DNA from 2 places in the Achromobacter sp. D10 genome. Region 2 is predicted to be linked to the other one. Evidence: riboswitches for the same ligand, from Rfam matches in the RefSeq annotation. Region 2 holds a riboswitch; the other holds the start of a gene.

Region 1 (6,580 bases), on a different contig from region 2:
CTACGTCGACTGCCTGATCGAAGACTGATGTTCGATGTAGCAGTGCTCGGCGCCGGCGCCGCTGGCATGATGTGTGCCGCGGTCGCTGGCCAGCGCGGTTTGCGCGTGGTGCTGGTCGACCATGCCGAGCGCCTGGCGGAGAAAATCCGCATTTCTGGCGGGGGCCGCTGCAATTTCACCAATATCGGCGCCGGCCCCGCCAATTTCCTCTCCGAGAACCCGCATTTCTGCCGATCGGCATTGGCGGGCTATACGCCGCAGGATTTCCTGGCGCTGATGAAGCGCCACCATATCCCCTGGCACGAGAAGCATCGTGGTCAGCTGTTCTGCAATGACTCCAGCGAATCCATTATCGAGATGCTGCGCGCGGAATGCGACGCGGGCGGAGTGCAATGGCGGATGGGGTGTTCGGTGGCCGAGATCGGTCATGGCGAACAAGGTTTCGAACTACGCACCAGCCAGGGGCCGATCCGCGCCGCCAAGCTGGTGGTGGCCACCGGCGGCATGGCGATTCCCCAGCTCGGCGCCACGGATTTCGGCCTGAAGATCGCGCGGCAGTTTGGCCTGAAGGTGGTGGAGCCGCGGCCCGCGCTGGTGCCGCTGACCTTCGATGCCGCGCAATGGCAGCCCCTGGCGGAATTGTCCGGCGTAGCCCTGGAAGTCAATTTGCACACCGGGCAAGGCAAGACCCGCGGCGAATTCCTCGAAGACCTGCTTTTTACGCACCGTGGCCTGTCCGGCCCGGCCATTCTGCAGATATCCAGTTACTGGAAACCCGGCGAACCGATCGTGGTCGATCTGGCGCCAGGCCGCGATCTGGCCGAAGAACTGCTGGCGTCCAAGTCCGGCAACCGGCAACAGCTGCATACCGTGCTGGCGGGCCTCTGGCCCAAGCGTCTGGCCGACCGTTGGCTGCACCTGGCCGAGCAGGGCGGCAAACCTGGACTGGCATCGCTGCGGCTGGCGGACGCACCGGACAAGACCTTGCGCGCGCTGGCGCAGGATATCCATCAATGGACTCTGGTGCCCAGCGGCACCGCTGGCTACAAAAAGGCCGAAGTGATGCGCGGCGGGGTGGATACGCGCGGACTGGACCAGAAGTCCATGCAGGCCAAGACCACCGCCGGGCTGTATTTCATCGGCGAAGCCGTGGACGTCACGGGCTGGCTGGGCGGCTACAACTTCCAGTGGGCGTGGGCCTCCGGGGTCGCTTGCGGCAAGGCGCTGTAACGACAAGGCCAGGGCGCCGATAGGTCGGCGCTATGGCAGGCATTGGAAGCTTGCCGTTGTGATATCAAATAAAAATACTTATCATTTATGTTTTCGATATTGATCTGGCCTCTGAGAGAGGGCGGATCCCACGGAGACATTCATGGCCTACACCCTTCCGCCCCTACCATACGCCTACGACGCCCTGGAGCCTCATATCGATGCGATGACGATGGAGATCCACCACAGCAAGCACCATCAGACCTACGTCAATAGCCTGAACGCCGCGCTGGAAGGCGCGGGTATTGCGACCGATGAACCGGTCGAATCCTTGGTGGCGCGGCTGGAACAGCTGCCTGAAGCCGTCCGCGGTGCCGTGCGCAACCATGGCGGCGGCCATGCGAACCACAGCCTGTTCTGGTCCGTCATGTCACCCGAAGGCGGCGGCGAGCCGGACGGCGAGTTGGCCGGGGCTATCGAAGCGGACCTGGGCGGGCTGGCGGCCTTCCGCGACGCCTTTACCAAGGCCGCGCTCACGCGTTTCGGCAGCGGCTGGGCCTGGCTCTCCGTCACGCCCGCGGGCAAGCTGACGGTCGAAAGCAGCGCCAACCAGGACAGTCCGCTGATGCAGGGCAACACGCCCATCCTGGGCCTGGACGTGTGGGAGCACGCCTATTACCTCAAGTATCAGAACCGTAGGCCGGAGTACATCGGCGCCTTCTACAATGTCGTGAACTGGCCTGAAGTGGCGCGCCGCTACGCGGCGGCTCGGCGCTGAGCGCATCTCTCGCAAGGAGGCAGCGGCACATGAACACCTTCAGCCGTCATCGCGTGCGGCCAGCGGCCACCAGCATTAGCGTGTGGACGTTGGCGGTATTGGTGGCCTGCCTGGGCCTGCACCAGCTGTGGGCCTATCTGGACGTGCGCGCGCCGCACGTGGCCGATGCCCTCCTGGGCGGGCTGGTGGCCGCCGCGGCCACGGCGCTGGGTACCGTGCCCATTCTGTTCGCCCGCAGCATTCCGCAGAAAATGCAGGACAGCATGTTCGGCTTCGGGGCCGGCGTCATGCTGGCGGCCAGCGCATTTTCGTTGGTGGCGCCAGGCATCGCCGCAAGCCGCGACCTGGGCTACGGTCCCTGGGGCGCCGGCTTGACCGTGGGCGCCGCCGTGCTGCTGGGGGCTGCCGTGCTGTTGCTTATGGACCGCACCCTGCCGCATGAGCACTTCATCAAGGGCAGGGAAGGCATCGAGGCCCACCGTCTGCGCCGCACCTGGCTGTTTGTCTTTGCCATCACTCTCCATAATCTGCCCGAGGGCCTGGCCATCGGCGTGGGTTACGCGGGCAACGACGCCATGCGCGGCACCGCGCTGGCCACCGGAATTGCGATCCAGGACATTCCCGAGGGGCTGGTGGTGGCGGTGGCGCTGCTGGCCGCGGGTTACCAGCGCGCGTTCGCGGTGGCGTTGGGCATGTTGTCGGGGTTGGTCGAACCCCTGGGCGCCGTGCTGGGCGCGGCCGTGGTCGGTTGGTCCGAACCGCTGCTGCCCTGGGGGCTGGGCTTTGCCGCCGGCGCCATGCTGTTCGTGATCAGCCACGAAATCATTCCGGAATCGCATCGCAAGGGGCATGAGGTTTACGCGACCTGCGGGCTGATGCTGGGATTCGTGTTGATGATGCTGCTGGACACGGCGCTGGGCTAGCACCGGGCCCGCAAAGACGCGGGCAGGCCGCAAGGGCGGGGCATTCCCTGGCTGCGGCTTTCGTTGTATGCTTGCGCCGCTGTCACGCATGTTGCGGGAGAGAGCGGCCTGTACGTCCGGCCGCCGCCGAAGGCGCAATTCGCCCGGAATCGCTCAGGTAACCCATACCGCCCATGCTTGCTCCGTCCCGGTTTTCACCATGTGGACGCGGCAAAACAGCACTCTGGAGAGACCTGGCGCCGCCCCTGAAATAGGGACATGTCGAGCAGCCCAGGCGCCGAAGGTGCAAACCCGCCACGCGGGGCAACTCTCAGGCAAAAGGACAGAGGGGCGGAAGATTCAGCCGTAGTGCCGGCGCAGGCCGTTACGCACCACAGGCATTCCGTAACCCTGGCAACATTGCCGCCCCGGAGTTTCCGCGCATGTCCGCAACCCTCAAACGCACCCCGCTGGCCGAAGAACACATCGCCTCTGGCGCCCGAATGGTCGATTTCGGCGGCTGGGACATGCCGCTGGCCTACGGTTCGCAGCTGGAAGAACACCATGCCGTGCGCCAGGACGCCGGCATGTTCGACGTGTCGCACATGCTGAACGTCGACGTGGCCGGCCCGGACGCTTTCGCGTTCCTGCAACGCCTGGTCGCCAACGACGTGGCCAAGCTGACCGTGCCGGGCAAGGCGCTGTACAGCTGCATGCTGAATCCGCAAGGCGGCGTCATCGACGACCTGATCATCTACTTCTTCGCCGCCGACGAATGGCGCGTCGTGGTCAACGCCGGCACGGCCGACAAGGACGTGGCCTGGATGCAGCGCGTCAAGCAGGCTGGCCAGTTCGACGTCGCCATTACGCCGCGCCGCGATCTGGCCATGGTGGCCGTGCAGGGCCCGAACGCCCGCGCCAAGGTCTGGGCTGCCCGCCCGGCATGGCAGGTCGCCAGCGAGCCGCTGACCCCCTTCGTGGCCGCCCGCGTTGGCGACGACACCCTGGTGGCCCGTACCGGCTACACCGGTGAAGACGGCTTTGAGATCGTGCTGCCCGCTACCGAGGTCGTGCAGTTGTGGCGCGATCTGGTTGCCCAGGGCGTGCGTCCCTGCGGGCTGGGCGCGCGCGATACGCTGCGCCTGGAAGCCGGCATGAATCTCTATGGCCAGGACATGGACGAGCTGACCCAGCCCGACCAGGCCGGCCTGACCTGGACCGTCTCCCTGAAGAACGCCGAGCGCCGCTTCATTGGCCGCGACGCGCTGGAGCAATTCGCCACCCCCGCCGCCTTCATCGGCCTGAAGCTGCAAGAGCGCGGCGTCATGCGCGCGCACATGGCCGTGCGCACCAAGGACGGCATGGGCGAACTCACCAGCGGCACCATGTCGCCTACCTTGGGCGTCTCCATCGGTTTCGCCCGCCTGCCGCAAGGCGTGAAGCCGGGTGACACGGTCGAGGTCGACATCCGCGGCAAATGGGTGCCGGCCCTGGCTTGCAAATTGCCGTTCGTGCGTAACGGCAAAGCGGTCGAACACTCGTAAACTCGAAGCTTCGCGCGAGCCGCCGGCCCCCTGGGCGACGGTCGCCCGCGCGAGGCGCGCAACACCATTCATCTACCCGCATTCCCTCAGGAGTTCCCATGAGTCTGCCCACCGATCGCAAGTACACCGAGTCCCATGAATGGGTCAAAGCCGAGGGCGATGTGTTCGTCGTCGGCATCACCGATACCGCCCAGGATCAATTGGGTGACCTGGTCTTCGTTGGCGACGTGAAGGTCGGCGCGAAGCTGAACGCCGGTGAAACCGCGGGCGTGGTCGAGTCGGTCAAGGCCGCTTCGGACATCTACGCTCCCGTGGCCGGCGAGATCGTCGCGTTCAACGAAGAGCTGGAAAACAACCCCAACCTGATCAACGAATCGGCTTTCACCGCCTGGATCTTCAAGATCAAGCCGGTCAATGCCGCGGACGCCGACAAGTTGCTCGACGCCGCTGGCTACGAAGCCGTCGCCAACGGCTAAGCCGCTTGTAGGCAACGGGCGCGGAGGCACAGGCTCCGCGCCCGTTGCTCAAGATGCAACACCGTCCGTCCTCCGACGACACCCGCTATCCCGAGATCTCCCCATGTCGCGCGCCCTAGACACCCATACCGACTTCATCCCCCGCCATATCGGCCCTTCCGACGCCGACCAGGCCGCCATGCTTGCCGTCATCGGCAGCGCCAGCCTGGACGCCCTGATCGAAGAAGTCGTGCCGCCCAAGATCCGCAGCCAGGCTCCGCTGGCGCTGCCCGCTTCGCGCAGCGAAACCGACGTGCTGGCCGAGCTGAAGCAGATCGCCGGCCGCAACAAGGTCTACCGCAGCTACATCGGCCAGGGGTATTACGGTACGCAGACGCCGAACGTGGTGTTGCGCAACATTCTTGAGAATCCCGCCTGGTACACGGCCTACACGCCTTACCAGCCCGAGATTTCGCAGGGCCGCCTGGAGGCTCTGCTGAACTACCAGACCATGGTCGCCGACCTGACCGGCCTGGATATTTCCAACGCCTCGCTGCTGGATGAAAGCACCGCCGCCGCGGAAGCCATGACGCTGGCGCGCCGCAGCGCCAAGTCGAAGAGCACGGTGTTCTTCATTTCGCGCCACGTGCATCCCCAGACCATCGAAGTCGTGCGCACGCGGGCCGAAGGCCTGGATATCGAAATCACCGTCGGCGACGAGGCCGAAGGCCTGCCCGAGTGCTTCGGCGTGCTGCTGCAATATCCGCACAGCACCGGCTCGGTGGCTGACTACCGCAAGCTGGCCGACGCCGCGCATGCACAAGGCGCCATCGTGGCCGTCGCCACGGATCTGCTGGCGCTGGCCCTGCTGGCCGCGCCGGGCGAGTGGGGCGCGGACATCGCTATCGGTTCGGCGCAGCGTTTTGGCGTGCCCTTCGGCTTTGGCGGCCCGCATGCCGGCTTCATGGCCTGCAAGGACGCCTTCAAGCGCAACATGGCCGGCCGCCTGGTCGGCGTGTCCAAGGATGCGCAGGGCAACCCGGCGATGCGTCTGGCGCTGCAAACGCGCGAACAGCACATCCGCCGCGAGAAAGCCACCTCCAATATCTGCACCGCGCAAGTGCTGCTGGCCGTGATGGCCGGCATGTACGCCGTGTGGCACGGCCCTGTCGGCATCCGCCGCATCGCCGAGCGCGTGCAGCGCAGTACCGCAATCCTGCGCGCCGAACTGGTCAAGCTGGGTGTGAAGGTCGTCAATGACACCTTCTTCGACACGCTGCTGCTGGAAACCGGCGCCGCCACCCCGGCCATCCTGACCGCGGCCGATTGCGCGCACATCAACCTGCGCCGTGTCGACGGCGCCCGCCTGGCGGTGTCTCTGGACGAGACCGTGACCGTGGCTGACCTGCAGGCGCTGGTCAACGTTTTCGCTGCAGGCCTGGAACGCGACGACGTCGAGCTCGACATCGACGCGCTCGACGCGGCCGCCGCGGGCGGCATTCCTGCCGCAGTGACGCGCGAAAGCGCCATCCTGAAGCACCCGGTGTTCTCCAGCGTGCAGTCGGAAACCGACATGCTGCGCTACCTGCGCAAGCTGGCCGACAAGGACCTGGCGCTGGACCGCACCATGATTCCGCTGGGCTCGTGCACCATGAAGCTCAACGCCACCGCCGAGATGATTCCCATCACGTG
Region 2 (6,580 bases):
GCGAATAGCGGTCCGCCAACAGGGCGATGGGGATGCCCATGAAGGCGTAGAACAAGGAGAACGCCAGGCCGTGCAGCAGGCTGAACTGCGTGTCCGACAATTGCAGATCGTGCTTGATCGGTTCGATCATCAGCGCAAGGATCTGCCTGTCGACGAAGGAAAATATGTACGCTAGCATGCATATCACCACGACGTACCACTCGTAGGCGTAGCTAGGTTTCGATCCGTGCCGCGGGCTGCCGTCAGTCATGGTTTGTTTCCCTTGTATGGTGGTGAGATCTGCCCGGCGCCCAACGGGCCGGGTGGCGCCTCACTTGCTTGCAGGCCCATCTTTTGTAGGTCTTTGCGCGGCCGGCCTCTATACGCCGGGCGCAATGACTGTTCCCGCTGCGCAGGAAAGCATGTTCAACGACACCAATCCGCTGGACCGCCATTGCTTGCTGGATTCGGGCAACATCGCCGAGATCAAGGATCAGGTCAGCCAGCACCTGTGGTCGCACCGCATGTGCGTCCCCCCGGGAAAACCCCTGCAGTCCCGCCTGTATGGCGTGTTCTTCGGCAATGCGGCGCTGTTCGACCTGCACTACGGCGCCGAAGTCGAGATCGATGCCGGCGACATCGCCAGCTACTACCTCATCCGCATTACGCTGCAAGGCTCCGGGCTGATCACGCTGGGCAAGCGCAGCGCCACCATGAACGCCGGCAGCCTGACCATTTCATCGCCGTCCGAACGCAGCGTGATCCGCATCGGCCGCGATTGCCGCAACCTGATCCTGCGCATCGAGCGCGAGGCGCTGGAACGCCAGCTGCAACGGCTGCTCGAGCGTCCCCTCAAACAGGCCCTGGTCTTCGACCTGCAGATGGATGCGAACGCCCCGGGGCCGCTCGCGGTGCGTGAAACGCTGGACTATCTATGCCGGCTGTACCGGCATCCCGCCATCGAAGGCGTCACCCAGACGCTGGCCTCCGGATTCTCGGACTATCTGCTGACACTGCTGCTGACCCAGTTGCCGCACAATTATTCCGAAGCCTTGCAGGCAGGCCGCCGCCAGCCGCTGCCCATGCACGTGCGCCGCGCGCGCGACTACATCGAAAGCCATCTTGCCGAAACCATCTCCCTGTCGGACCTGGCCGCGCACTGTGGCGTTTCCGTGCGCACGCTGCAAAACGGCTTCGCGCAGTTCCTGAAGCAAAGTCCCAGCGATTACGTGCGCAGCCAGCGGCTGGCCCTGGTGCACACGGCGCTGGAGCAGGCCAGCGAGGGCGACAGCGTCACCGACATCCTGTTGCGGCATGGCATCTCCAGCTTCGGGCATTTCGCCACCCATTACCGCAAGCGCTACGGCTGCCTGCCCTCGGATACCCTGCGCCAGGGCAGGCAGTAAGCAGCAGCCCGGCCACGCCCTTATTCGCTTGCCGGATCGGAACGTCGCTTGCGCGTTCAGCGCAGCCTCGCCTGCCCGCCGACGCTAGGATCAAAGCTCCAAAAGACGGAGCTTGACCATGAGAATCAGCGTCATAGGCGGCGGCCACGGCTGCTACGCGGCAGCGGCCGACCTGTGTGAAAAAGGCCATCAAGTGCGCTGGTGGCGCCGCGACTGGGCGGCGTTCCAGGGGCTGCGGGACGCCGGCGCGCTGACCGTCACCGACTACCGCGGCACGCGCCAGATCCCGCTGGGAGTAGGACCGCGGCAATTGGAGCTGGTCCGCGACCTGGCCGCGGCGGCGGCCGATGCCGAGCTACTCGTCATTCCCCTGCCGTCCACCACGCACGAGGCGCTGGCCCAGGCATTGGCCCCGCTGTTGCGCGACGGCCAGGTCGTGTTCCTGCCGCCGGGCACTTTCGGCTGCTACGTCTTCGCCCGCGCCATGCAGGATGCAGGCAATGCCGCCGATACCGCCTTCGCTGAAACCGGCACCCTGCCCTACCTGGCACGCAAGCATGGCGAAAGAGTCGTGATCAGCGGCTACGCCACTCGTCTGCCCACGGGTGTGTTCCCGCGCCGGTTGTCGGAGCACGCGCTGGCGGTCGTCCAGCGCGCCTACGCCAGCATCGAACCCATAGAAGACGGGCTTTCCGGCGCGCTGATGAATGCCGGCCCCATCATCCATCCTCCGCTCATCATGATGAACGCGGGTCCGCTCGAACACTTCGACAAGTGGGACATCCACAACGAAGGCACCCAAGCCTCCATACGGCGCGTGACCGACGCGCTGGACGCGGAGCGCATTGCCATTCGCGTGGCCCTGGGCTATGCCGCCCCGCACTTTCCGCTGTCCGACCACTACGCCGCCGAAGGCGACGAATGGATGTACGGCCGCGGCGCCCATGGCAGGCTCACCGACAGCGGGGATTGGCGCGAAGACATCGATCTGCACACCCACCGCTACATGCTCGAGGACACGCGGCTGGGTCTGTCATTCCTGGTGTCCGCCGGCCGTTGGGCGGGCGTGCCCACCCCCGTGGCGCAAGGACTCCTGAGCCTGGCCAGCGCCGTTACCGGCCGTGACCTCTATGCCGAAGGTCGCACGCTGGAACGCCTGGGCCTGGACCGCCTGTCGCGCGACGATATGCGCAAACTGCTGGCTGAAGGCTGCTGATACAAGGATGCAAGCCATGAACCAAAAACTGTGCGTGATCGGCGCTGGCCGCATGGGCGTGGGCATCACGCTGTCATACGTCCATGCCGGCCTGGACGTCACGCTGATAGACATCAAGCCGCGCACGGCCGCCGAGCAGGCCGAGTACTTTGCCCGCGTGCGGGACGATCTGCGCCGCGAGCTCTCCATCCTGTCCAGGCTGGGCTTGCTCGATGCCGCCCAAGCGGAGATTGCGCTGGCGCGCGTGCATCTATGCTCGCGCGAGGATGCGCAAGCAGACCTGCGGCAGGCGCGCGCGGTGTTCGAAGCCGTGCCCGAACGCCTGGACGCCAAGCGCGACGCCTTTCTGTGGCTGGGGTCGGCCTGCGCGCCCGACACCATCATCGCATCCACCACGTCCACCTTTCTAGTTACCGAGCTGGCAGAGCTGGTGCAGGACCCAAAGCGCTTCCTGAACGCGCACTGGCTCAACCCCGCCTACCTGATACCGCTGGTGGAGGTGAGCCGCGGCCCCCAGACCAGCGATGCCGCGACGCAGGGATTGATGGAATTGCTGCGCCAGGCGGGCAAGAAGCCGGTGCAATGCGCCCCTGCCGCCGGCTACATCGTGCCCCGCATCCAGGCGCTGGCCATGAACGAAGCGGCCCGCATGGTCGAGGAAGGCGTAGCCAGCGCCGAAGACATCGACACGGCCGTGCGCCTGGGCTTCGGCCTGCGCTTCTCGGTCCTGGGACTGCTGGAATTCATAGACTGGGGCGGCGGCGACATCCTCTACTACGCCTCGCGCTATCTCGCCGACGCCATCGATCCGCGCTTCGCCTCGCCCGCCGTCATCGCCCGCAACATGGAACAAGGGCGCAACGGACTGCGCGACGGCCAGGGCTTCTACGACTACGCCGGCATGGACGTGAACGCCTACAAGATGGAGCGGCTGGCACAGCTGTGCAAGCGGCTGGAAGTGATGGAGCTGCTGCCCCGCTACGACGCGGCGAGGCAGCCGCCTGCGCGCTAGTCCCGGGGCTGCGCGCCTACTTGTCCAATTCGCCCAGGATCCGGTACGCCAGCCGGACCCTGGCCTCGTTCGGATAGTTGCGGTTGGCCAGTATCACGATGCCCAGGCGCTTGGACGGCACGAACGCCACATAGCCGCCGAAACCGTTGGTCGAGCCCGTCTTGTTGATCCACACGGCTTGCTGCGGCGGCAGCGGCGGGTTCAACGCGGCCACCGGCTGGCTCTGGCTGTTGTAGTTGCCGGCATTGGCCGTCAGCAAGGCGTCCAGCGTCGCCGGATAGCGCAGTTGTTCCCAGGCCAGGTCCTGGACCATGTCGCCCAGTTGGTAATAGCCGACGTGCGTCTGCCCGATCGCATCGCGTAGTTCGGCATTGGTGACGTTCAAGCCCATGTTCGCGTCGACAAAGCGGATCAGGTCGCGCGCGCTGGTCTTCACGCCGTAGGCCTCGTCCGCCAGCACGCCCGGATTCACGCGCACGGGCGCATTTTGCTTGTTGTAGCCCTGCGCATAGTCTGCCATTCGCGCGGCGGGCACGTCGATGTAGGTGCTGGTCAGGCCCAGCTTGGGAAACAGGTCCCGCTCCATCGCCGCCTTGAACGGCTGGTTCAGGCTCTTGGCGGCGACCACGCCCAGCATGCCGATGCTGGGGTTGGCGTAGGTACGGTACGTGCCGGCGGGATGCTCGGGCTTCCAGTTCTTGAGATAAGCCATCAGCTGCGCCTGGTTCTTGATGGCGTCGGGCACCTGCAAGGGGAAGCCGCCGGTCGTATGCGTGCCCAGGTTGATCAGGCTCAGTTTGGCGAAGTCGCTGCCGGCGAGTTCGGGCAGGAACTTGGCCGGGCTGTCGCCCAGGGCCAGGCGGCCGCGCGCCTGTGCATAGGCCGCCAGGGTCGCCGTGTAGGTCTTGCTGATGGACCCGACCTCGTAGAGCGTGTCGCTGCCGGCGGGCTTGCCCGTTTCCCTGGACGCCACGCCGTAGTTGTAGAAGCGCTGCGTGCCGTCCTGGGTCACGGCGACCGACATCCCGGGGATGTCGTGTTCGCGCATGACGGCCTGGACCGCCTCGTCGATCTTGCGGTCCGCGTCGGCCTGGCCGGCCTGCGCCAGTGCGCTGCCGCCGACCATCAGCGCAAACCATCCCGTGCGCAGCATGCTATTCAAGCGCATTCTCGTCATTCCCTGTCGTGTCGAATCCGTGGCGCCGCAACGGCGGCGCGCATGCATCGTAACGCGGCGCGGTGTCCCATTGGTACTAACCCTTGGTCTCATTCCCGGGGATTTTGGCTATTCTCGGCTCGTCGATCCAAAACCTCGCAGAAGAGACCTGCCCCAGCGACAGGCGCCGACGGAGCAACCGCCCCGGAAACTCTCAGGCAAACAGGACTGCGCGGTCTAGACAATCTGGAGAGAGGCGCGATGCGCCCACCGAAGGGGAACCCGCCGCCGCCCGCGCCGCGGGTGAAGCTCTCAGGTACAGAGACAGATGGGGTGCTGCGGCCGGGTGGCCGCGGCCACTCAATCTGGAGCCATCATGCCCCGCATCGCCATCATTGGCGCCGGTATCACCGGCGTCACGTCCGCCTATGCCCTGAGCAAACTGGGATACCACGTCACCGTCTACGACCGCCAGCGCTATCCCGCCATGGAGACCTCCTACGCCAACGGCGGCCAGTTGTCGGCCAGCAACGCCGAAGTCTGGAACAGCACCGCCACCGTCATGAAGGGCCTGCGCTGGCTCGGCCGGCATAACGCGCCGCTGCTGCTCAATCCCAGATTCAGCTGGCACAAGTATTCCTGGCTGGCGCAATTCATCGGGCAGATCCCAAACTACCGCCGCAACACCATCGAGACCACCCGGCTGGCCATCGCCGCGCGCCAACACCTATATGCCATGGCCGAAGAAGAAGGCATCGATTTCGACCTGGAGCGCCGCGGCATCCTGCACATCTATCACGACGCCGCCAGCTTCGAGACCGCGCGCCGCGCCAATGCCTTGTTGCAGGAAGGCGGGCTGGAGCGCTACGCGGTATCGCCCGAAGAAGCGCGCAACATCGAACCCACATTGACGACCACCTGCTACGGCGGCTTCTACACGCCGTCCGACGCCACGGGCGACATCCACAAGTTCACCAGCGGCCTGGCGCGCGCTTGCGAACGCCGGGGCGTGCGCTTCGCGCAGGATGCCGACATCCGCAACATCAGCGTGGACGGCGCGCCGTACGTGCTCGACGTCGCGCGCGAGGGCGGCACGCGCCGCGAACAACACGAAGCCGACGCCATCGTCGTCTGCGCCGGCGCCGTCAGCCGGCAATTCGCGAAACAGCTGGGCGACACGGTCAACATCTACCCCGTCAAGGGCTACTCCATCAGCGTGCACCTGGACGACGCGCCCAGCCAGGCTGCCGCGCCCCGTGTCAGCCTGCTGGACGAGGCCGCCAAGATCGTCACCAGCCGGCTGGGCGACCGCTTCCGCGTGGCTGGCACGGCCGAGTTCAACGGTTTCAACATGGACATTCGCGCCGAACGCGTACAGCCGCTGGTGGATTGGACCCGCAAGCACTTCCCCGGCGTCCGCACCTCGCGCGTGGTGCCCTGGTGCGGACTACGCCCCATGACCCCCAGCATGATGCCCCGCGTCGGCCCTGGAAAACGGCCCGGCGTGTTCTACAACACGGGACATGGGCATCTGGGGTGGACCTTGTCAGCGGCGACCGCGCAGATGCTGGCGGCGAGCGTGCAGGAAGGGGTGGGCGAGGCTTGAGCGGATGGGCGCGGCGCTCGGGTAGGACTGAATTCAGACCATATTGAGCAGGCGACCTGTGCGGATACTCTGGCCATAAGAATCAGATCGCCAACTCGCCGCGTAAGAGCATTGCGAAAAACGGGTGCTCCGGCACAGCCTAGTTTTCGGCCAGCGCGGTCTCCTTCCTATTCTTATCATCCGCGGAGACAAGCATGGAGGAATT

Evidence for each region. A riboswitch is a leader RNA that binds a small molecule or an ion and turns the genes downstream of it on or off. The one in region 2 is predicted to bind glycine.
Region 1: linked by a shared signal. The riboswitch ahead of gcvT (glycine cleavage system aminomethyltransferase GcvT) and the one ahead of VCS63_RS20450 (D-amino acid dehydrogenase) in region 2 are both predicted to bind glycine.

What each region holds. Positions count from the first base shown of each region.
Region 1 is NZ_JAYJLE010000012.1:99,958-106,537, reverse strand. Features, by position in the region: gene VCS63_RS24505 (arginine/lysine/ornithine decarboxylase) at 1-28, shown strand, start outside; gene VCS63_RS24500 (NAD(P)/FAD-dependent oxidoreductase) at 28-1,230, shown strand; gene VCS63_RS24495 (superoxide dismutase) at 1,373-1,987, shown strand; gene VCS63_RS24490 (ZIP family metal transporter) at 2,017-2,910, shown strand; glycine riboswitch at 2,995-3,090, shown strand; glycine riboswitch at 3,124-3,246, shown strand; gene gcvT (glycine cleavage system aminomethyltransferase GcvT) at 3,333-4,433, shown strand; gene gcvH (glycine cleavage system protein GcvH) at 4,532-4,909, shown strand; gene gcvP (aminomethyl-transferring glycine dehydrogenase) at 5,013-6,580, shown strand, end outside.
Region 2 is NZ_JAYJLE010000007.1:257,727-264,306, reverse strand. Features, by position in the region: gene VCS63_RS20475 (MFS transporter) at 1-250, opposite strand, end outside; gene VCS63_RS20470 (helix-turn-helix domain-containing protein) at 375-1,385, shown strand; gene VCS63_RS20465 (NAD/NADP octopine/nopaline dehydrogenase family protein) at 1,504-2,601, shown strand; gene VCS63_RS20460 (3-hydroxybutyryl-CoA dehydrogenase) at 2,618-3,613, shown strand; gene ampC (class C beta-lactamase) at 3,630-4,766, opposite strand; glycine riboswitch at 4,919-5,010, shown strand; glycine riboswitch at 5,012-5,101, shown strand; gene VCS63_RS20450 (D-amino acid dehydrogenase) at 5,146-6,375, shown strand; gene VCS63_RS20445 (amidohydrolase family protein) at 6,515-6,580, opposite strand, start outside.